3 regions of the Neobacillus sp. GCM10023253 genome follow, and region 1 is predicted to be linked to each of the others. Evidence: riboswitches for the same ligand, from Rfam matches in the RefSeq annotation. Region 1 holds a riboswitch; each other region holds the start of a gene.
What was found. A riboswitch is a leader RNA that binds a small molecule or an ion and turns the genes downstream of it on or off. The one in region 1 is predicted to bind S-adenosylmethionine.
Positions count from the first base shown of each region.

Region 2: linked by a shared signal. The riboswitch ahead of ACFPA1_RS20360 (homoserine dehydrogenase) and the one ahead of metK (methionine adenosyltransferase) in region 1 are both predicted to bind S-adenosylmethionine.
Region 3: linked by a shared signal. The riboswitch ahead of ACFPA1_RS11230 (methionine ABC transporter ATP-binding protein) and the one ahead of metK (methionine adenosyltransferase) in region 1 are both predicted to bind S-adenosylmethionine.

Region 1 is NZ_JBHSHV010000012.1:683,743-691,405, forward strand. Features, by position in the region: gene asnB (asparagine synthase (glutamine-hydrolyzing)) at 1-1,307, opposite strand, end outside; gene metK (methionine adenosyltransferase) at 1,540-2,742, opposite strand; SAM riboswitch class I at 3,008-3,141, opposite strand; gene pckA (phosphoenolpyruvate carboxykinase (ATP)) at 3,405-4,991, shown strand; gene ACFPA1_RS17550 (hypothetical protein) at 5,036-5,986, opposite strand; gene ACFPA1_RS17555 (RNA polymerase sigma factor) at 5,967-6,491, opposite strand; gene ACFPA1_RS17560 (DUF2584 domain-containing protein) at 6,591-6,833, opposite strand; gene ACFPA1_RS17565 (alpha/beta hydrolase family protein) at 6,875-7,663, opposite strand.
Region 2 is NZ_JBHSHV010000016.1:71,028-78,690, forward strand. Features, by position in the region: gene argF (ornithine carbamoyltransferase) at 1-281, shown strand, start outside; gene ACFPA1_RS20335 (argininosuccinate synthase) at 361-1,578, shown strand; gene argH (argininosuccinate lyase) at 1,657-3,033, shown strand; gene ACFPA1_RS20345 (carbon-nitrogen hydrolase family protein) at 3,222-4,079, shown strand; gene ACFPA1_RS20350 (GNAT family N-acetyltransferase) at 4,098-4,760, shown strand; gene ACFPA1_RS20355 (GNAT family N-acetyltransferase) at 4,783-5,454, shown strand; SAM riboswitch class I at 5,531-5,642, shown strand; gene ACFPA1_RS20360 (homoserine dehydrogenase) at 5,709-6,944, shown strand; gene ACFPA1_RS20365 (DoxX family protein) at 7,436-7,663, shown strand, end outside.
Region 3 is NZ_JBHSHV010000008.1:122,806-130,468, forward strand. Features, by position in the region: gene sufU (Fe-S cluster assembly sulfur transfer protein SufU) at 1-75, opposite strand, end outside; gene ACFPA1_RS11205 (cysteine desulfurase) at 65-1,294, opposite strand; gene sufD (Fe-S cluster assembly protein SufD) at 1,294-2,604, opposite strand; gene sufC (Fe-S cluster assembly ATPase SufC) at 2,629-3,414, opposite strand; gene ACFPA1_RS11220 (MetQ/NlpA family ABC transporter substrate-binding protein) at 3,788-4,618, opposite strand; gene ACFPA1_RS11225 (methionine ABC transporter permease) at 4,633-5,298, opposite strand; gene ACFPA1_RS11230 (methionine ABC transporter ATP-binding protein) at 5,291-6,316, opposite strand; SAM riboswitch class I at 6,439-6,544, opposite strand; gene ACFPA1_RS11235 (O-acetylhomoserine aminocarboxypropyltransferase/cysteine synthase family protein) at 6,670-7,663, opposite strand, start outside.

The DNA of each region.
Region 1 (7,663 bases):
CGTTTTTCCGCTTCGTCGAACATCTTGGCATTACCAATGTAGCGCTGCTCCATCGGTGTCACCCCGCGTTCAATAAAGCTCTTTCCTTTCATCCCTTCCGGAAGCATATCGGCAATTCCTTTTAGAAGTACCTTTCCGACTCTAGGAATTTTATTAAAAATCTCCAAATCGCCAGGCTCGCGGTAAATATTATAGCCGCCAAACAATTCATCAGCGCCTTCGCCTGAAAGAACAACCGTAACATGCTTTCTCGCTTCACGGGCGACAAAATATAATGGAACACAGGCTGGGTCGGCAAGCGGGTCATCCATATGCCAAATAATTTTCGGAACTTCTTTCATATATTCCTCAGGCGTAATGATATAACTGATGTTTTCTACGCCAAGCTTTTCAGCTGTTTCCTTGGCGACATCAATTTCACTGAAGCCATTGTGCTCAAATCCGACGGAAAACGTTTTAATAGCCGGATGGAATTGCTTTGCAATCGAGGCAATGATGGAAGAGTCAATCCCACCTGATAAGAAGGAACCAACCGGAACATCACTGCGCATATGCTTTTCAACCGAATCAAACAGAATATCACGGATTTCCTTTACGAAATCATCTTCCGATTTTAGTACTGGGTGAAAATGTGCCTTCCAGTAGCGGTTCATTTCCATCTTCGAGCCGATTTTTTTTGTAAAATAATGGCCTGGTTCAAGCTTTTTAATTCCTTCAGATAGGGTATCAGGTTCTGGAACAAACTGATAGGTTAAATAATGCTGCAAGGAATCATAATCCAGCACATCATTTTTAAGAGCCAGCAAAATGCTCTTTTTCTCAGAAGCAAAGAAGGTTCTGTCACCATCCTCCATATAAAAGAATGGTTTAATTCCAAACGGATCTCGTGCCCCATAAAGTGTTTGTTCCTGCTTATCCCAGATAACAAAAGCAAACATCCCGCGCAAGCGTTCAACTGCTTTTTCTTTTAGATGGCTGTAGAGGGCAATGATAACCTCTGTATCAGAGCTTGTGGAAAAAGTTAGTCCTTCTTTGAGCAACTCTTCACGAAGCTCGACATAGTTATAAATTTCACCGTTAAAAATAATCCAGTATCTTTCGTTTTCATACGTTAGCGGCTGGTGCCCGGATTCAATATCAATGATACTTAACCGGCGGAAACCAAATTGAATATGATCATCATAATAATAACCATCATCATCTGGTCCACGATGGGTTATAATATCGTTCATATTTTTAAAAAGCTGCTTTTCTTCGTCACGATAATTTTGCGTTTTGTCATGTACACAACCGATAAAACCGCACATTATGTACCTCACCTACTCTATTTCAAAATATCCTTTTGTAAAAACATACTCTCTAATACTACCACTTTTTTTTCAAAAATGGCACTGTGAACAAAAGGAAAATCATGTATCCTCATTTTTTACTTCAATAGTCCTACTTAAACATTTTATTCCAATTTTTAAAACACTGAACAAGAAAATAGACGTTTAATGAAAAATGGGAGTTACACCTTAATGCAACTCCCACTCCATATTATTTTCCTTCCGCCTGCTCACGTAATGCATCTGCCTTATCAGTGCGTTCCCAAGGAAGATCAACATCCGTACGGCCAAAATGTCCGTAAGCTGCTGTTTGCTTATAGATGGGGCGGCGTAAATCCAGCATTTTAATGATTCCTGCAGGGCGCAGGTCGAAGTTTTTACTTACTAAGTCAACCAATACCGCTTCGCTGACTTTGCCTGTGCCAAAAGTATCGATGGAAATCGATACCGGTCTTGCTACACCAATCGCATAGGCAAGCTGGACTTCACATTTTTCAGCTAAATCTGCTGCGACAATATTTTTTGCAACATAACGTGCAGCATAAGCGGCTGAACGGTCAACCTTTGTCGGGTCCTTACCGGAAAAAGCGCCGCCGCCGTGACGGGCATAGCCTCCGTAAGTATCCACGATAATTTTGCGGCCAGTCAGTCCTGCATCCCCCTGCGGTCCGCCGATTACAAAGCGGCCGGTTGGGTTTATAAAATATTTTGTATTTTCATCAATTAATTCTTTTGGTACAACCGGATTAATGACATGTTCCTTAACATTGCGCTGGATTTGCTCTAGTCCAATTTCCGGATGGTGCTGGGTGGAAATAACAATTGTATCAATCCGAACCGGTTTGTTGTTCTCATCGTATTCGACCGTTACTTGTGTTTTTCCGTCCGGACGAAGGTATGGAAGGATATCCTCTTTACGAACCTCTGTTAACCGGCGGGCAAGCTTATGGGCTAAAGATATTGGAAGAGGCATCAGCTCTTTCGTTTCGTTACAGGCGAAGCCGAACATTAAGCCTTGGTCACCTGCACCAATTGCTTCAATTTCTTTATCAGACATTTGACCTTCACGAGCTTCAAGTGCTTGATTGACACCCATGGCAATGTCAGGAGACTGTTCATCAATAGAGGTTAACACCGCACATGTTTCCGAATCAAAGCCATATTTCGCACGAACGTAGCCAATTTCTTTGATCGTCTCACGAACAATTTTTGGGATATCTACATATGTAGAGGTAGTGATTTCGCCGGCAACTAGAACTAAGCCGGTCGTTACTGATGTTTCAGCAGCTACGCGGGCATTTGCATCCTTTGCTAGAATAGCGTCTAAAATAGAATCAGAAATCTGGTCGCAAATCTTATCAGGATGACCTTCAGTTACTGATTCAGAAGTGAACAAATGGCGTTTTAGTGACATCTGAATTCCTCCTATAATAATGAAATAATGAGGCTGCTTTTTTCAAAGGTTAACACCCTTTCCAAATAACCTCCATTTTGATACGGAACTCATCCCTAATAGTATGAAATAAACATCAGGTTTTTATGAAATACTACCGAAAAAACCCAACCGAAATTCTTTAGAAGATTAGTAAAGCGATTCAAACAGCACGTGTGTTTGCCAAATAGACAAAAAAACCTTTCCATGAGGAAAGGTTGAATGCAAACATTTTGCGTGCCTTTCACTCTTATCGTTCAAGGACAAGCCTTGCATCAGGTTGAGCACCTTTGCCCGAAAAACGACTAAAAATAGACATTTTCCTAGTTGCAGGTTGCTGGGTTTCATAGGGCCTGTCCCTCCACCAGCTCGGGATAAGAGAGTATCCGTTCAAGGTTAAATCATACCCCAGATTCTTAAAGTATGTCAATGTATTTTTTAGCAACATTAACCAAAATATACAATGGAGTATGATACAAAATATGCTTAAACTGTTTTTTTCATGACTTTTTAATCACCTTTAGAATAATGTATAAAATACAGCATAATTTCGTCAATTAGTATAGACTATTATTTTAATTGTGTTATACTATTCAATATTAATATATCAAATTAAAAAAACCATAAAAAGGAAGGTTCATTAAATGAATTCTGTTCATATCCCAAATGAATTAAAGGAATTACTTAATGAAAGTAATGTCCAAGTCCAATTATCTGTGCCGCAGCTAGTTGAAAAAATCCTCAGCAGAAAAGAAGGGACACTCACTTCCACCGGAGCGGTTCGTGTTTCAACAGGAAAATATACTGGGCGGTCTCCCGAAGACAAATTCACTGTTTTGGAGGAGTCAACCAAAGATAAAATTGCCTGGGGTTCTTTAAATCAGCCAATCTCACAAGAAACTTTTGATCATCTTTATAATAAGGTATTAGAATACTTAAAACAGCAAGAAGAAGTTTATGTATTTAAAGGCTTTGCTGGTGCTGATAAGAAATCACAACTGCCGATTCAAGTCATAAATGAATTTGCTTGGCATAATCTTTTTGCCCACCAGTTGTTCATTCGGCCTTCGGAAGATGAACTTCTGACTCATGAAGCTGAATTTACAGTAATTTCTGCCCCTAATTTCAAAGCAGACCCGGCAGTCGACGGTACGAATTCTGAAACCTTCATTATTATATCATTTGAACGCCGCGTAGTTCTAATTGGAGGAACTGAATATGCGGGGGAAATGAAAAAATCAATTTTCTCTGTCATGAACTATTTACTGCCTGAAAACAATATTTTCTCTATGCACTGTTCAGCGAATGTCGGCATTGAAGGGGATGTAGCATTATTCTTCGGTTTATCCGGAACTGGAAAAACAACTCTTTCCGCTGACCCTAATCGCCGTCTAATCGGCGATGATGAGCACGGCTGGTCATCAAATGGCGTCTTTAATATTGAAGGCGGCTGCTATGCAAAATGTATTAATCTATCCCGTGAAAAAGAACCGCAAATCTTTGATGCCATCCGTTTCGGGACCGTTCTTGAAAATGTTGTGATTAACCAGGAATCGAGAATTCCGGATTATGATGATGGAACATTAACAGAAAACACTCGGGCCGCATATCCAATGGAGGCCATTGATAATATTGTCCAGCCTAGCATTGCCGGGCACCCGAATACCATTGTGTTTTTAACTGCAGATGCATTTGGTGTTCTTCCGCCAATCGCTAAATTAACAAGGGAACAAGCAATGTACCATTTCTTAAGCGGATTTACATCAAAGCTTGCTGGAACAGAGCGTGGCATTACTTCACCGCAGGCAACCTTCTCAACCTGTTTTGGTGCACCATTCCTGCCGCTGCCGGCTACACGCTATGCCGAAATGCTAGGAGAAAAAATACTTGAGCATAACGTTAATGTGTTTTTGGTTAATACAGGCTGGACTGGCGGAGAATACGGCGTCGGCAATCGTATGAAACTCTCATATACAAGAGCAATGGTGCAGGCAGCTCTTGAAGGAGAACTAAATCACGTAGAAACCGTTAAGGATACATTCTTTGGCCTAAATATCCCGCTCCATATTGCTGGGGTCCCTGATGAAGTGCTTCAGCCAATGAAAACATGGGCAGATCCTAATGCTTATGAAAAAAAGGCAAAAGAATTGGCAGAGCAATTCCGTGAGAACTTTAAGAAATTCGCTAACGTTGCCGTCGAGATTGAAGAAAAAGGCGGACCAATCGTTTAAACAGTAGAAAAAAGAGGCTGATCTCCAAAATCAGCCTCTTTTTTCTATTTCCCGTCAACTGGTTTCCTTACTTCGACTGCCTCCGATTGCTGGAGAATAGTAAAACGATATTTACCGCTTTTTTTGATGGTAAACCCGCCGCCATACTCCGTAATATGCTTTCCATCCGTTGTCGTATAGTCTGCAACCTTCTTAAAAGTAAATTTCGATTCCTCAGCGGTTTCTAATTGAAATATCTCCAATTCTATTTCATCGGGAAGATTGCTTCCCTCGACTTCAATAAACTCGTGTTCATAAAAGCCGGCATAAAGATCCTCCGCAGAAATCATTAATGTTGATTTGCCAATTGTGATATACGGCTCCTTTACATAAATGGAAAATGCACCAACCTTCTTATCACCAACTGTGAATTGAAGATTCCAAACTCCTGAAAAAGGCAATGGTTTGAAGGTTGTTACAGTGTGAGCATCCGTACCGTAGATTCCTCCAGATAAAGGAGTTTCAGCAAGGTGCTCTTTGACTCCTGTTTTAACGTGGACCGCATCGACCTTGAGAGATTTCGAATAATCATAGTTTCCCCATAAAAAAATCATCATCTTAGCAACGGTGCCTTTATCTTTTGCAATCCAGTCCTGAGGTGCAAGCAGGCTCACCTTGTTTGTGATACCAAAATTACTACCTGCATAAATAGGTTTCCCCTCTTCATTCTTTAATGCAAAATAATCACCCTCTTGGGCTTTGGTTATAACGGAACTGCCGCTGCCGGGATTCTTTTCCTCGGCTGTATTCGTAAAATAGAAAATCGGGGCAATAAGAGCAAGTATGAACAATGCTGCCATAGCCCCCAGTCTTTGGATGTTAAACGGCTTTCTTGGCTTGATTGTGCCTGCTTCACTAATCCTTTTTAACATGTCCGTTCTCTGTTTTGTAGAAAGCTCATGTTTCGGAAAATCCGCCATCATTTCCAGCAGCTCTTTATCCGATAAATTGCTCAAAATATTCACCCTCCTTTAATTGCTCATTTAGTTTTTTCATGGCCCGAAAAAAGGTAACATTCACTTTATTTTCCGACCAGCCAAGAATGTGTCCAGTTTCCTGTGAAGAAAGCTCGGCAATGCCCTTAAGCAAAATTACATCCCGATAATTTGGCTTTAATTCGTTAATCGCTTCATATAAGCGGGCATACTCCTGCTTTTTTAAGATTTTCTCTTCTGTTTGAAGTTCTTTTTGATCAGGTGATTCTCGATTTAATCGTTCCTTCAGCTTTTGCCATACTGATTTTTTTCGATATAAATCAATGGCTGTATTTCTTGCAATGGAAATAAGCCAGGTTTTGGGACTTGCTTCATTTTTAAACCGGGAAAAGGCTTGAAGTGCACGGAGAAAAGTTTCCTGTACCAAATCCTCAACATCTGTCGTTCCGATATAGTAAACAAGAAAATTGGTAACGTCCTTCTCATAATGAATAAACCATTTCTCTATTTGCTGAATCCCTTCCAACCTTACCCCCCCTCTCTATTTGTTATTCTCTATATAAGACGCTATTGTTTGGCAAATCTTACACTTTTCCAAAAGAAAAAAAGCAGGTGATAACACCTGCTAGTTCGTTGAGTTTAAGGATATTAGTTGATATGTTAGTGTTGTGCGGCTGTTTTCCCATTCAACTTTTTTTATTAAAGCTGTACCATTTGAGTTTGTGTCCAGTGTTTTTCTGACATCCACAGGGATTTCAATCGGGTATAATCTGTATCCTTCTTTCACAAGTACAAACAGATTTTCTCCAATCCTTTTTTCATTCCCTTTTGTGACGATTAATGTATTTAATTCAAGAGGCATACCCATAACATATCCGCTCCTCTGCTATTTATATCTTTATATTACCATTATTTGTTTTGCATTTTCATCCACTTCGTCAAATCTTCCACTACTTTTCGGTTAATTGCCGGCGGAAAATAATGTGTGAAATGATCAAAATACCAGCGTTCGACTGGCTTGTCCAGACTTCGCAGCCTTCTTTCAAGACGATAGGCGTGTTCGACAGATACATTTTGGTCGTTTACTCCGTGAATAATCAGGACGGGGGCAGCCAGCCTTTCAAGCTCGAATAAAGGTGTTCTTTCTTGATATCGGTCCGGGAATTTCTCCGGTGTCCCGCCGATGACCCGTTTCATCATCCTTCGTAAATCCTTCCGCTCATAGTAGGTCAAGCTCATGTCACTAACACCGCCCCAGGTGACTAAGGAAGCTGCATCTGGGAATTCAATTCCCGTCAAAAGCGCCATTACTCCGCCGCGGGAAAAACCAAAGATATGTATCCTTTTTACATTAGGAAGTGATTTTAGCAGGTCGTAGGCCGCATAGGCGTCCGCACGGTCCTCTCCTGCAAAATCCTCATTCCCTTCACCGCCCTGATTGCCGCGATAATAGGGGGCAAAAACAATAAAACCCTCCTGAGCAAACTGGGCAATCCGTGCCGGCCGAACTTTGCCGACGCTTTTGATTCCTCCCCGCAAATAAAGAAATCCATCAGTCGTTGGCTCGTTCTTTGGCTCTGCCAGCATCCCTTTTACTCTTAACCCGTTTGAAAGGTAAGTGATTTCCTTTAACTCTACATTAGGGTTTGGCGATGGAAAGCGTTTAATATCGATTATTTTACTGTTGAATGGGGTCAT
Region 2 (7,663 bases), on a different contig from region 1:
CGGTTAAAGATGCAGATGTGATCGTAACAGATGTTTGGACCAGCATGGGGCAGGAAGAAGAAACGGCAAAACGCCTTGAGGCATTCCAAAGCTATCAAGTGAATACAGAACTATGCAAGCTGGCAAAAGACGACTATCTTTTCTTACATTGTCTGCCTGCACACCGCGGCGAAGAGGTAACTGCAGAAATTATCGATGGCCCTCATTCCGTTGTTTTTGATGAAGCAGAGAACCGTCTTCATGCACAAAAAGCAATTTTAAAACTTTTACTAGAGAAATAGACTTTCTTTTTTTGAAATTTGTTGTATAATAATACCGTTGAATGAATTTAAATACACAGTAATGTAAGGAGCGTTTAAAATGGCAAAGGAAAAAATCGTATTAGCCTATTCAGGCGGTTTAGATACATCAGTTTCGGTTAAATGGATCCAAGAAAAATATGGCTATGATGTCATCGCGCTAGGACTTGATGTCGGCGAAGGAAAAGACTTGGAAGCTATTAAAAATAAGGCATTAAATGTTGGCGCTATTAAAGCTATCATGGTAGATGCTAAAGAAATGCTAGCAAAGGATTATATTATCCCTGCATTAAAAGCTAACTGCTTATATGAAGGCAAGTACCCACTATCCTCTGCGCTATCAAGACCATTAATTTCAAAATTATTGGTTGATGTAGCGGAGCAGGAAGGAGCAGCAGCGGTGGCCCATGGTTGTACTGGTAAAGGAAACGACCAAGTCCGCTTTGAAGTTTCCGTGCAAGCCTTAAACCCAAGTCTAAAGGTGGTTGCACCAGTTCGTGAATGGGGTATGACCCGTGATGAAGAAATCGCCTATGCACAGGAGCATGGGATTCCGATTCCAGTTGATTTAGACAATCCATTCTCAATTGACGCCAACATTTGGGGCCGTGCCTGCGAAGCAGGAGTTCTCGAGGATCCTTGGGCAGAAGCTCCTGAGGCAGCATACGATTGGACCAACCCAATTGAATTAGCTCCAGATCAGGCTGAATATATTGAAATCGAATTTGAACAAGGTGTTCCTGTAGCCCTTAATGGTGAAACTTTACCGCTTGTTCAATTGATCGAAACATTAAATGCCCTTGGCGGCAAACATGGTGTCGGCCGTATCGACCACATCGAAAATAGATTAGTAGGGATTAAATCCCGTGAAGTATACGAAAACCCAGCAGCACTTATTTTAATCAATGCTCACAAAGAATTGGAGTTCTTGACATTACCACGTGAAGTAACTCAATTCAAAACACAGGTAGACCAGCAAATGGCGAAAATCATTTATGAAGGTCTTTGGTATTCACCATTAAAACCAGCGCTTGATGCGTTTATCGACGAAACTCAAAAGGTTGTTTCCGGAACCATCCGCGTGAAGCTTCATAAGGGTAACCATACGGTTGTCGGCCGTAAATCCGTTCATAGCCTTTACAATGAAGAGCTTGCTACTTATACAAAAGGCGATGCTTTTGATCATAATGCAGCAGTTGGTTTCATTAAGCTTTGGGGTCTGCCAACAAAGGTATATACTGAGGTTAATAAAAAAGAAGAATCAGTTGTAAAGCAATAATTTGGGATTGAAAATAAATTCGGAGTGCCCTCGAAGTTGTTTCGGGGGCAATCTTCTTACATTTAGGAGGAGCAAGTGATGTCTAAGCTATGGGGCGGACGTTTTACGAAGGAAACTAACAAACTAGTAGAAGAGTTTACAGCTTCGATTTCCTTTGACCAAAAACTGGCCAAGGAAGATATTGCAGGCAGCCTTGCCCATGTGCAGATGCTTGGTGAATGTGGCATCATTCCAGTGGAGGATGCAGAAAAAATTAAAAATGGCCTTCTATTGATTAAGGAAAAAGTAGACCGCGGCGAGGTCGAATTTTTAGTTGAAGATGAAGACATTCATATGAATATTGAAAGACAGCTAATCGAAGAGATTGGACCGGTTGGCGGAAAACTCCACACAGGCCGCAGCCGGAACGACCAAGTGGCGACGGATATGCATCTTTATTTAAGAACAAAGACAACTGAACTGATCACGTTGGTGGAAGAGGTTCAGCAGGCGATTATCGGACAAGCGAAGGAGCATGTGGAAACGCTGATTCCGGGCTATACCCATTTGCAGCGCGCGCAGCCTGTTTCATTCGCCCACCACTTAATGGCGTATTTTTGGATGTTTGAACGCGATAAGGAGAGACTGTTGGATTCGCTGAAACGCGTGAACTGGCTTCCGCTTGGTTCCGGTGCGTTGGCAGGAACAACTTTCCCGATTAACCGTGGGATTGTTGCCGAGCAATTGGGCTTTGAAACCATTTATCCGAATAGCATGGATGCCGTCAGCGACCGCGACTTTATCCTTGAATTCCTGTCGATTGGCTCGATTATCATGACACATATTTCTCGTCTTTCAGAGGAATTGGTTATTTGGTCAAGCCAGGAATTTCAGTTTGTTGAGCTCGATGATTCGTTCTGTACAGGATCAAGCATCATGCCGCAGAAAAAGAATCCTGACGTACCGGAGCTGCTGCGCGGAAAAACAGGCCGCACGTATGGCAATTTGATTGGCTTGCTGACTGTGTTGAAAGGACTGCCGCTCGCTTATAACAAGGACCTCCAGGAAGACAAGGAGGGAATGTTTGATACGGTGGCAACCCTAGAAGGCTCATTGAAGCTTTTGGCACCGATGATTGAAACAATGACTGTTCGCAAGGATGTCATGCGAAAAGCCATCAATAATGACTTCTCTAATGCTACTGACATTGCCGATTACCTCGTTCGCAAAGGATTGCCATTCCGCGAGGCTCATGAAGTGATTGGAAAAATTGTTCTTTACTCGATTCAATCCGGCAAATTCCTATTGGATTTAACACTGGACGAATATCAGCAGTTCAGTACGCTGTTTGAAGAGGATATTTACGTTGTTTTGGCGCCAGAGCATGTGGTGGCGGTCCGAAATAGCTTTGGCGGTACCTCACCAGAGCAGGTAAGAGAGCAAATTAAACTTGCTGAGGGAAAACTAGAGCAGTAAGCTGTTTAATAGGTAACTAAATTACCTTTTGGGAAAGAAATTAGTAGGATATCTACATTAAAGCCAGCGCCCCTGCTGGCTTTTTATCTACTTTCATATTTGGAATGCATTTCATTTGTATAAAGTGCTAGATTATAAGATAATTCAATATGGAATCTATCTTCCAATAACTTACCTGGAGGCGAAAAATGAAACTTAGAGTATCTGTTGTTCAGTACCATCTTCACACAATCAACTCATTTGCGGAATTTGCCGCTCAATGTGAGCATTATATAAAAACCGCCGAAGAATTCGGGGCTGAATTTGTCCTTTTTCCTGAATTCTTTACTACGCAACTACTTTCCATTGGAAATGGCCAGGGACAAAGCCTGACCATCAATGACCTGCCTAGCTTTACTAACCAATACCGTGAACTATTTATCAAATTTGCAAAAGAAACCAACATGCACATCATCGCGGGGACCCATGTCCTTGAAAAGGATGGCAAGCTTTACAATACTGCTCATTTATTTTACCCAGACGGCCGCGTCGGCGAGCAGGCTAAACTGCATATCACACCAACCGAGGTTAACGAATGGAATATGGCAGCAGGGGACTCGTTTCAAATTTTTGAAACAGAAAAAGGAAAAATTGCTCTGTTAACCTGCTATGATATTGAATTCCCGGAAATCGTCCGGATGGCGAAGGCGAAGGGCGCCGATGTTATTTTCTGTCCATCCTGCACGGACGATCGTCACGGCTTCCACCGCGTCCGTTACACGAGCCATGCCCGAGCGATTGAAAATCAGGTATATGTAGTATTAACCGGAACGGTTGGCGCGCTGCCGACGGTTGATTTCATGCGGGCAAACTTTGGCCAGGCCGTCATTATCACTCCAAACGACATTCCGTTCCCGCCAAAAGGGCTTTTAGTAGAAGGGGAAATCAACAACGACATGGTCGTAACAGCCGATCTTGACCTGGAACTGCTATACGAAGTTCGCGAGCGTGGTTCTGTGACCACCTGGCGCGACCGCCGCACTGATTTATATACAGATTGGAATTAAAACGAGGGAGGCCTTTTCATGTATCGCAGTGAATTTTACGTTTATGATCAGGACCGGCCGCTGCCGGTTTGTATACGTAATTACACAATGGAGGACTTTGATCAGCTTATCGAAATCCAGTCCGAATGCTTCCCGCCTCCTTTTCCATCCGAGCTTTGGTGGAATGAAGAACAATTAACGAATCATGTGACACTGTTTCCGGAAGGGGCATTATGCGTTGAAATCAATGGAGAATTGGCGGGCTCCCTGACCGGAGTTTGTGTCGAGTTGGACCCGTCTAGTCACAGCCATACATGGGAAGAAGTGACCGACCACGGCTATATCCGCAACCATAATCCGAACGGCAACACCCTCTACATTGTCGATATCAGCGTCCGTCCGAAGTACCGTAAGCTGGGACTCGGAAAATTAATGATGCATGCCATGTATCATGTGGTCATTGAAAAAGGGTATGACCGTCTTCTTGGCGGCGGGCGGATGCCGGGCTATCATAAAGTGGCTGAAAAAATGACGCCGGAAGAGTATCTCGACGCTGTCATAAAGGGCGAGCTGAAGGATCCTGTCATCAGCTTTCTCCTTCGCTGCGGACGTGTGCCAATCGGTGTCGCCAGAAACTATTTAGAGGATGAAGAATCCCTTAACAATGCGGCATTAATGGAATGGAAGAACCCGTTTAAATAATTTATAAGGGGAATCAGAACCAATGGAATTTAAACGCATTACCAATATCGAAGACCCCAATTTTAAAAAGCTTCACGATTTAATGGGACAGATTTTTCCACCGGAAGAGGTCCTAGATTATGAATTGTGGAAAGAACCGTTAGAAGACCCAAGTATCCGCGTGTTCGTTGCCGTCGATCAGGACCAGGTCGTCGGTGCGACTGAGTACCGCTATTATCCTGACTGGAATATTGCGATGACCGACTTCACGATCATCAGCAAACCAGGTCTCTCGCTTGGCCGATTTTTAGCTGAAAATCGTCTAAAAGACTTAAAACAGCTTGCTGCCCAAAACGGTACGGAGCTGTTCGGAATGTTTGCCGAAATCTATGACCCATACCGTGTAGAGCACCACGAATTTGGCGGTGTGAAGGTCATGTACCCGTACGTGCGCCGTGAGGTTCTGTCACATTTAGGCTATAAGCGTCTTGACCTTGCCTATGTTCACCCGTCTTGGGAAAACAATGGGGAAGCTGTGTCCGGGCTGGATCTATGCTTCATGCCGATTAAGGAAGAAATCGCCGAAATACCGGCATCACTTGTCAAAGACTTTCTAACTACCTATTATTCTGTGCTTTCCAATAAACCACAGGAATGGCTGGACATGGTTGAGAAATTAGCAGCAAAAGAAACGGTCGCCCTTTTGCCACTTTAATATTGACAACTCTTGAAAATTCAGATAATATACTTTTTATATATCTTTGGAAATTTAATGAAAAATCAAATAAATACTCTTATCCAGAGCGGCGGAGGGACTAGGCCCGATGAAGCCCGGCAACCTTCAAGGTATTCCTTGAAAAGGTGCTAATTCCTGCAGGTTATTTGTAGCCTGATAGATAAGAGGAGGAATAGAGCCCTCTTCTTATGAAGAGGGTTTTTATTTTTCAAAAAAATAAAGGGGTGGCAGACATGTCTGTAATTAATGTGGCAATTCTCGGGTTCGGTACGGTGGGTGAAGGGGTTTATCGGACCATTCAATCACATAGCAATGAGCTGGCGGCAGAATTAGGGAAGGAAGTAGAGGTTGCTGCCGTCCTTGTTAGAAATAAGCAAAAGCCGCGGGATATTAGCGGGAATGTTCTGCTGACAACGGATTTCGAAGAAATTCTGCAATTGCCGAAGCTTGATGTCGTGATTGAATGCATCGTGGATAAAGACCCGACTTTTACCTACTTGAAAAAAGCAATCCAACGGGGCTGCCACATCATTACAGCGAATAAGGAGATGTTTGCCCACCACGGGAATGAGCTTGTCGAGTTGGCAGAACAGCATCAGGTGTCGGTTGGTTTTGAGGCGACAGTGGCTGGAGGGATTCCGGTCATTCAAACGCTCGGTCAGCTTTTAAAAATTAATCGTGTCCAGCGGATCCTGGGAATCCTCAATGGAACGTCCAATTTCATCTTGACCGAAATGAGGGAAAAACGGCAGTCATTTGCCGAAAGCTTGCTGCGGGCGCAGGAAAATGGCTATGCCGAGGCGGATCCGACCAATGACGTGGAAGGCTATGATGCTTTTTATAAAACAATGATCTTAAGCAGGCTGGCATTTGGAGAAGAGCCTGACTGGCGTGATGTTGAACGGGTTGGGATTACGTCTATTACGAGTGAATTGATTGAAGCAGCGCAAAACTTAGGGTTACGGTTTAAACATATTGCGAGCATCTGGAAGTCGGGCACCCGCATCCAGGCATCGGTGAAGCCGGTTCTGGTCGGCTCTGAGCACCCTTTTTACCATGTTGAGGGAGTGGAGAATGCGGTAAATGTAAAATCTGATATCGTTGGTGAAATCACCCTTCAAGGACCGGGCGCAGGCATGTACCCAACGGCTAGTGCCATAATCGAGGATTTGGTCCACGTATGTCAAAGCCACGTGCCGAAGTCTAATTATTTGAAAACCTCAGGGGAGGACATTGAGTTGAAAAATGAACACCAGAGGGAGTACTGGCTGGTCCAGGGTCTGGTCCAAAAATATGGCAGTCCCGCGATTACCCTGGTGGATGAAATCTCTGAGGGAATCTTTGTCCTAAAGGGTTCCAAAAAGGATATCGAGCAGCTTGCGCAAAGGCAACCATCGGTTCAATATTTTTCGATTCTGGGTAATGAAGAATTCCTCGTGAGGGGTATTGAGGAAGCGAAGGCATTATAGGGTTGGATTGAGGGGCATCTTTTATGTGATGCTCCTTTTGTTTTGAATGGACATTCATTTATCCAGTGTTTTTTCCACATCTAAAGTCCTGTATTTATAGGTAGTCCACAATGTTATGCACATTATCCACAATTTTGAAAGCGGTTATCCACCGTTAGTTATTAACAGAAAAGCTGATTGTAAAAATCAGGTTTTATAAGGGGGGAGCTGATGTTGTCTACATTATAAACATTGTTCACAAAAGAGGAGGGGGAACTTGCTGTATTGCGTTCACAATCTCTTCATATATCTAACATTAATATGTTAAGAAACTGTGAAAGCCGTTGTTTTTTCAATAGCAGGAGAGTATATTAAAAGTGTAAAGAAGATAGTGAAGCAATTCACAAAGACTTCCTTACAAGACACAGCTAGCTGATCAATCCCTTTCATAAGGGAATAACTTAAAGTTAAATTTGTGAAACATTTCACAAAAAACTATGGAGATGATTATGATGAGATGGTACAAAACTCCTTACGCAGCGGTTGTTTGGACAGTATTACGTGTTTGGCTTGGATTACAATGGATAGAAGCAGGTTATAATAAGTTAACTGGTGGTTTCGATGCTACAGGGTTCCTAAAAGGAGCAATGGCGGCAGCAACTGGCGAACACCCTGCGGTTCAAGCATGGTATGCAGATTTCTTACAGCAATTCGCTATGCCTAACGTGGGAATTTTTAAT
Region 3 (7,663 bases), on a different contig from region 1:
AACCCCGCGGTTGCGCGGGTTTTTGTAATGGTCCATAATTACTCTTCGGTATAGTGCATCTAAGTTAGAAGACATCGCTGAAATACTCCTTCGTTTTGACAAGCCCTTCTACGAGTTTATCAATATCTTCTTCTGTGTTGTATAGGTAAAAGCTGGCACGAGCTGTTGCCGATGCCTTAAGCCATCTCATCAACGGCTGGGCGCAGTGATGGCCGGCGCGGACAGCGATTCCTTCCGCATCCAGAACCGTCGCTACATCATGCGGGTGAACATCACTTAAATTGAAAGTCACTAGACCAGCGCGTTTTGCCGGATCATGCGGACCATAAATCGTCATGCCTTCAACAGTTGACATTTTTTCCAGCGCATAGGCTGCAAGCTTATGTTCATGCTCGACAATATTGTCTAAACCGACTTCATTTAAAAAGTCAATCGCTGCGCCAAGACCAATGGCACCAGCAATAATTGGTGTTCCGCCCTCGAACTTCCACGGCAGCTCTTTCCAGGTTGATTCATATAATTCCACGAAATCAATCATTTCACCGCCGAATTCAACCGGCTCCATTTTTTCAAGCAGATGCTTTTTCCCGTAAAGGACACCAATCCCGGTTGGTCCGCACATCTTATGGCCGGAAAAAGCAAGGAAATCACAATCTAAATCTTGAACATCAATTTTCATATGCGGAGCACTTTGTGCACCGTCAACTACCATAATAGCGCCATTTTCATGGGCAATCTTGGCGATTTCCTTAACAGGATTGATGACGCCAAGCACGTTGGATACCTGCATCACCGACACAATTTTTGTGTTCGGTGTAATAGTCGCCCGAACATCATCTAATGAAATCGTTCCATCCTCTTTGAGCTGAATGTATTTCAGCTGGGCACCAGTCCATTTAGCTACCTGCTGCCAAGGAATGATATTGCTGTGGTGCTCCATATAGGTAATGACGATTTCGTCGCCTTCCTTCAGGTTGGCGGCGCCGTAGCTTGCCGCCACCGTGTTAAGGGAGGTCGTCGTTCCTCTTGTAAAAATAACTTCTTGAATGGATTTCGCATTGATGAACTTACGGACCTTTTCACGGGCACCTTCGTAAGCATCTGTTGCTTTTGTACCTAATGTATGCACACCGCGGTGGACATTTGAATTGTACTCGCGGTAGTATTTGTCAAGTGTTTCAATAACTTGAACGGGCTTCTGCGATGTCGCAGAGCTATCCAGATAAACTAATGGCTTGCCGTTAACTTCCTGGTCTAAAATAGGAAACAGTTTGCGAATATCTTGGATATTCATTATCTTACTTTCCTTTCAATAACTTCCACTAATTGCTCTTTTACTTTCTCAATTGGAAGCTGATTTACCACCGGTGCAAGGAAGCCATGAATGACTAAACGTTCCGCTTCCTTCTTCGGAATACCGCGGCTCATCAAATAATATAATTGCACTGGGTCAACGCGTCCTACAGAAGCAGCGTGGCCAGCCATAACATCATCTTCGTCGATTAATAAAATTGGATTCGCATCGCCGCGAGCTTTTTCACTCAGCATTAACACGCGTGATGTTTGCTCAGCGTCAGATTTAGAGGCGCCATGTTCAATTTTGCCAATTCCGTTGAAGATAGAAGTAGCGTTATCCTTAACAACGCCATGATTCAAGATATTTCCTATTGTATGTCTGCCAAAATGAACAACCTTTGTCGTAAAGTTCTGGGTCTGCTCACCACGTCCAACCACAACAGTTTTCGTATCGCCATTAGAACCGTCACCAAGAAGATTGGTGGTATTTTCAGAAATGGTATTGCCTTCATTCATCATGCCAAGCGCCCACTCGATTCGGGAATCGCGGCCGGTGACACCGCGGCGGTTCACATAGGTTGTGATTCCTTTTGCCAAAGTATCCACAGCACCGTACTGCACCTTTGCATTTGTATTGGCAATTACCTCTGTCAGGATGTTTGCCAAGGTATTGGACTCTTCCACTGTGGAAATATAGTTTTCCACATATGTTAAAGAGCTGTTATCTTCTGCGACGACAAGAACATGGTTAAACAGGTTTGCCTCCGCATTGTCATGAACGAAAACTGCTTGAATCGGTTCCGCAATTTCGATGTTCTTCGGAACATACAGGAAGGCTCCGCCATTGACAAATGCAGCATGAAGAGCAGTCAAACGGTGCTCATCAGCATTGATCGCCTGTGTCATATAATATTTTTTCAATAAATCGCCGTGCTCTCTAGCAGCAGTGAAAATATCGGTAAACACAACACCCTTTGCCTTTAGGTCTTCTGAAAGAGAAATAAAGGCTGGCGTTTGGTTGCGCTGAATATATAAATTTTGTTGTGCCGCATCCAAATCTACTAATGCTTTAACCTCTTCTGGCAGTTCTGCCAAAGATGTATATGGAGCACTTTTAACTGTATGCTGCTCAAACTGTGTAAAATTCCATTTATCTATTTTTGTTTTATCTGGCCGAGGCATCGGCAGTTCGTGAAAATGCTCAAGTGCCTTCAGTCGAAGCTCTTCAAACCAAGCAGGCTCGCTCTTTTCTTTTGAAAAAGAGCTCACAAAACCCTTATCAAACGGTAATGTTGTTTCTGTTGTCATTGCTAACCCTCCTAACAAAAGCTTTTAAGCTTCTTGCTCAACTGTTTCATCTTCAATACCAAGCTCTTGCTTGATCCAGTCATATCCTTCTGCTTCTAAGCGCTGTGCAAGCTCTGCCCCGCCGGATTTTACCACACGGCCTTGCATCATTACGTGCACATGGTCAGGAGTGATATAGTTTAACAGACGTTGATAGTGAGTAATAATTAAGCATCCGAAATCCTCACCGCGCATTTCGTTGACACCTTTTGATACTACCTTTAAGGCATCAATATCAAGACCGGAGTCGATTTCATCGAGAATTGCAATTTTCGGCTCCAACATCATTAATTGCAGTATTTCATTACGTTTTTTCTCACCGCCGGAGAAGCCTTCATTAAGGTAACGCTGCGCCATATCTAGATCCATTTCAAGGTATTCCATTTGCTTATCCATTTTACGAATGAATTTCATTAAAGAAATTTCGTTGCCTTCGCCAAGACGGCTGTTAATCGCAGAACGCAAGAAGTCAGCATTCGTAACACCGTTAATTTCGCTTGGGTATTGCATGGCTAAAAATAGTCCAGCACGAGCGCGCTCATCTACTTCCATTTCTAAAACGTCTTGCCCATCAAGCGTAATGCTGCCACTTGTTACTTCATATTTAGGGTGACCCATGATAGCAGAAGATAATGTAGATTTACCAGTTCCGTTAGGACCCATTATGGCGTGAATTTCGCCGCCTTTTATTTCAAGGTTGACACCCTTTAAAATTTCTTTCCCATCAATTGCTACGTGCAGATCTTTGATTGTTAAAGTTGATCCAGCCATATTCATACCTCCGAAAATGTATTGTATCTTTGCAGACAGATTTTTTAAGATCTTCCACATTCATTCTCACTTTATTCTCATTACAATCTTATAACAAATGAAATTTGTTAGCAACTTTTTAATAGTAATAACTAGCATGTATTTTCACTAAGAACATGCTAAATGAGAATAGCAGGAAGTTTTTAAAGAAAATTCAGATAAAGACTTTTTATGTAATACAAGCCCGAATAAAATGATACCTTATTTTTTGCTAAAATGCCATGGGTGGTTATGGCATCTATTTTTTACTACTTAATGGTCTTTCATGTAATGAATGCAGAAAAGCCAGTGAATCCTCACTGACTTTTCTGCAATATTCCTACATATTTAGTAATTACTCAGTTGCTGCGATAACAGCACCTTTGTATTTTTCCTTAATAAAATCTTGAATTTCTTTCGATTGAAGAACCTCTACAAGTGTTTTGATTTCTTTACGGTCTTTGTCTTCTGAACGAACTACTACAAGGTTGGCTGGAACCACGTCACTGCCTTCAAAGGCAATACCATATTTTCCAATATCAATGCCGCCTTCTAATGCATAGTTGGTATTAATGGCAACCGCATCACCTTCACCGTTTTCGAAAGAAGATGCTAATAATTTTGCTTCAATTAATTTAGGGAACTTCAGGTTCTTTGGATTTTCAACGATATCATCTATTCTTGCGTTTGCACCAACGCCTTCTTTAAGCTTGATTAATCCAGCCTTTTCAAAAATCGGCAGGATACGGCCGTGGTCGCTTAAAGAATCACTCATAATAATGGTTGCACCATTTGGAAGATCTTTTAGACTTTTATACTTTTTTGAGTAAATCCCGATTGGTTCTTTATGAACCCCACCCACACTGACAAAATCAAAATCTTTATTTTCTTTCATCTGCAGATCTAAATATCCAGGTGTTTGGAAATAGTTTGCATCTATTTCTTTATCCTTTAATGCTACGTTTGGCAGAATATAGTCTTGGAAAACTTGAATTTCCAAATCAATACCTTTTTTCTTCAATATTGGCTTTGCAGCTTCAAGTACTTCTGCGTGTGGTACAGCAGTCGCACCAACAACTAATTTTTTGTTCCCATCTTTATCTGCTGAATCATTTTTTGCACCGCCGCAGGCCGCTAAGGCAAATACGGTAAACGCAATGAAGATCAAACCCAGAACTTTTTTCATTTTTACTCCTCCTGTTAACGTTTATCTGTTCTCTTTGTAAAATAATCTCCAATAAATTGGATAATAAAAACTAAGATTAAAATAGCAATCGTTGCCACTAATGTAACCATTGGCCTGTTGCGTTGAAAGCCTTCTAGATAGGCAAAATGGCCAAGTCCACCGGCTCCAATGACCCCAGCCATTGCAGTAAAGCCAACAAGTGAAATCGCCGTAACGGTAATCCCGGAAATTAATGCTGGCAAGGATTCAGGTATTAATACCTTAAAAATAATATGTCCGTGTGTGGCACCCATTGATTGTGATGCTTCAATCACACCTTTATCAATTTCCCTAAGGGCGATTTCCACCATTCGAGCATAAAACGGAGCTGCTCCAATAATCAGTGCCGGCAGTGCAGCATTGGCACCGAGCATTGTTCCAACGAGAACTTTAGTAAAAGGGATTAATAAAACAATTAAGATAATAAAGGGAATGGATCTAAAAATATTTACAAAGCCAGCAATAATAATGTTTACCCCACGGCTTTGCCATATGTTTCCTTTACTCGTTAGAAATAGAAGCAGGCCTAGTAACAAGCCCAAAATAAATGTCGCAAGGACCGAGATGGCGGTCATATAGATCGTTTCACGTGTTGCCAGTAACAGCTCATCCCACTTAACTAATTCCATAAAGTCAGCCATTACTGATCACCTCCACGCCCACTTGCTGCGAGTGAATATAATCGATGGCTTTCTGAATTTCATTAGCTTGGCCATCCAAATGAATAAATAATGTTCCATAAGACCCATTTTGCGTATGAGAAATATTCCCTTGGAGAATATTTACTACGACATCAAAATCACGAATAACACGTGTGATTAATGGCTGTTCTGTTGCCTCCCCAAGAAACGATAGTTGAATGACCTTTCCATGAGGATAGCGCTCTAGCAAATGCTCTGCTGTTTCCTTTGTTTTTTCCGGTTCGGTTACCTGCTGGACAAACCGTTTCGTAATCGGCTGCTGAGGGTTTTTAAATACATCAAGCACCGGACCAAGCTCGACAATCCGCCCACTTTCCATGACCGCCACTCGATGACAGATTTTCCGGATGACATGCATTTCGTGAGTAATCAGCACAATCGTTAAGCCGAATTGTTTATTGATATTCACTAAAAGGTCGAGAATAGAGTCTGTTGTTTGTGGGTCGAGCGCTGATGTTGCCTCGTCACATAACAGCACCTTTGGGTTATTGGCAAGGGCCCGGGCAATCCCGACCCGCTGCTTCTGCCCGCCACTCAACTGTGAAGGGTAGGCGTCATCTCTGCCTTCAAGGCCAACTAACTTGATCAACTCTTCAACTCGTTTTTTCCTTTCCGGCGCGCTCACTCCGGCAATCTCTAATGGAAAAGCGATATTTTCGCTGACTGTTCTTGACCAAAGTAGATTGAAGTGCTGGAAAATCATGCTGATTTCCTGACGGGCTTTTCTAAGCTCTGCACCCTTTATTTTTGAAATCTCCCGGCCAGCCACGTTGACAGTTCCACCCGTAGGCAGCTCAAGGCCATTTAACATGCGGATTAAGGTACTTTTACCAGCCCCGCTATATCCGATCACACCAAAGATTTCTCCTTCTTTTATATCCAGGTTTACTTCATCAACAGCTTTTAGCTGTCCCTGCTTGGTAGAAAAAATCTTTCGTACATTTTTAATGGAAATCATTGAATCACCTACTTCTTGTCCTTATTATAGGATTTGATAATTTTCATGAAAGAATTCTATTTTAGTAAAATAAAAAGCCTCTCCGCAAAGGCAGAAAGGCATCATTATCAAATGAATCCTTTCTCCCATCTTTCAAAGCCGCGGCTTTGTGTGAATTGGCACCATTTCAATAAAATTGACGGTTGCCGGGCTTCATAGGGCACATCCCTCCACCTCTCTTGATAAGAGCAAAAGCTATCCTATATTTAATTATACATGCATTAATACTATTATTATGAAAGTAATAGTATCACGGTTAGATAGTAGTGTCAACGACAAAATTCTACATTTTCAAAAAACTATTTAAGGAAAATTTAGGCATTTGTTTTTAAAGATGTTAAGCCTGTTGCAGCTTCGATTGCGTCCTCTAAATCTTCTACTAAGTCCTCAACATTTTCGATTCCAATGGAAAGACGGATCAAGTCCTCGGAAACACCTGCTGACTTTAATCCTTCCGCATCCAGCTGCTGATGTGTGGTGCTTGCCGGGTGGATAATTAAGCTCTTGGCATCGCCGACATTAGCCACGTGCGCCCATAGGGTGATCGCATCGATTAATTTCGCACCGGCTTCTCTTCCGCCTTTAATGCCAAATACAACCATTGAACCAGCGCCCTTAGGTAAATATTTTTGCGCCAATTCATAGTCAGGATGTGATGGATGCCCCGGATAAGAAACCCATTCAACCGCAGGATGATTATGCAAGTATTCCACTACATTTTTGGTGTTGGCGACATGCTCTTTCATCCGTACATGAAGCGTTTCTAACCCAAGAACAAACTGGAATGAGCTTTGCGGGCTTAGTGCCGGCCCCATGTCGCGGAGAAGCTGTACGCGTGCTTTAATAATATAAGCAACCGGTCCAAGTGCCTCTGCATAAACAAGGTCATGATAGCTGGAGTCTGGCGTTGTTAAGCCAGGGAATTTCGGTGAATTCCAATCGAACTTTCCTCCGTCGACAATGATGCCCCCTGTAGTTGTTCCATTACCTAATATCCACTTAGTTGCGGAGTGAACGACGATATCAGCGCCATGCTCAATTGGACGGCACAAGTATGGTGTTGCAAAGGTATTGTCCACGATAAGAGGAACCCCTGCTTCATGAGCAATATTGGCTACCTTTTCAATATCAAGGATTCTTAAGCTTGGATTGCCGATCGTTTCAGCGAAAACAGCTTTTGTTTTTTCCGTAATGGCGGCACGGAAGTTTTCCGGATTCTCTGGGTCTACAAACTTCACATTAATCCCGTATTTAGGCAGGGTCACTGCAAATAGATTATACGTTCCACCATATAGATTGGATGCAGCA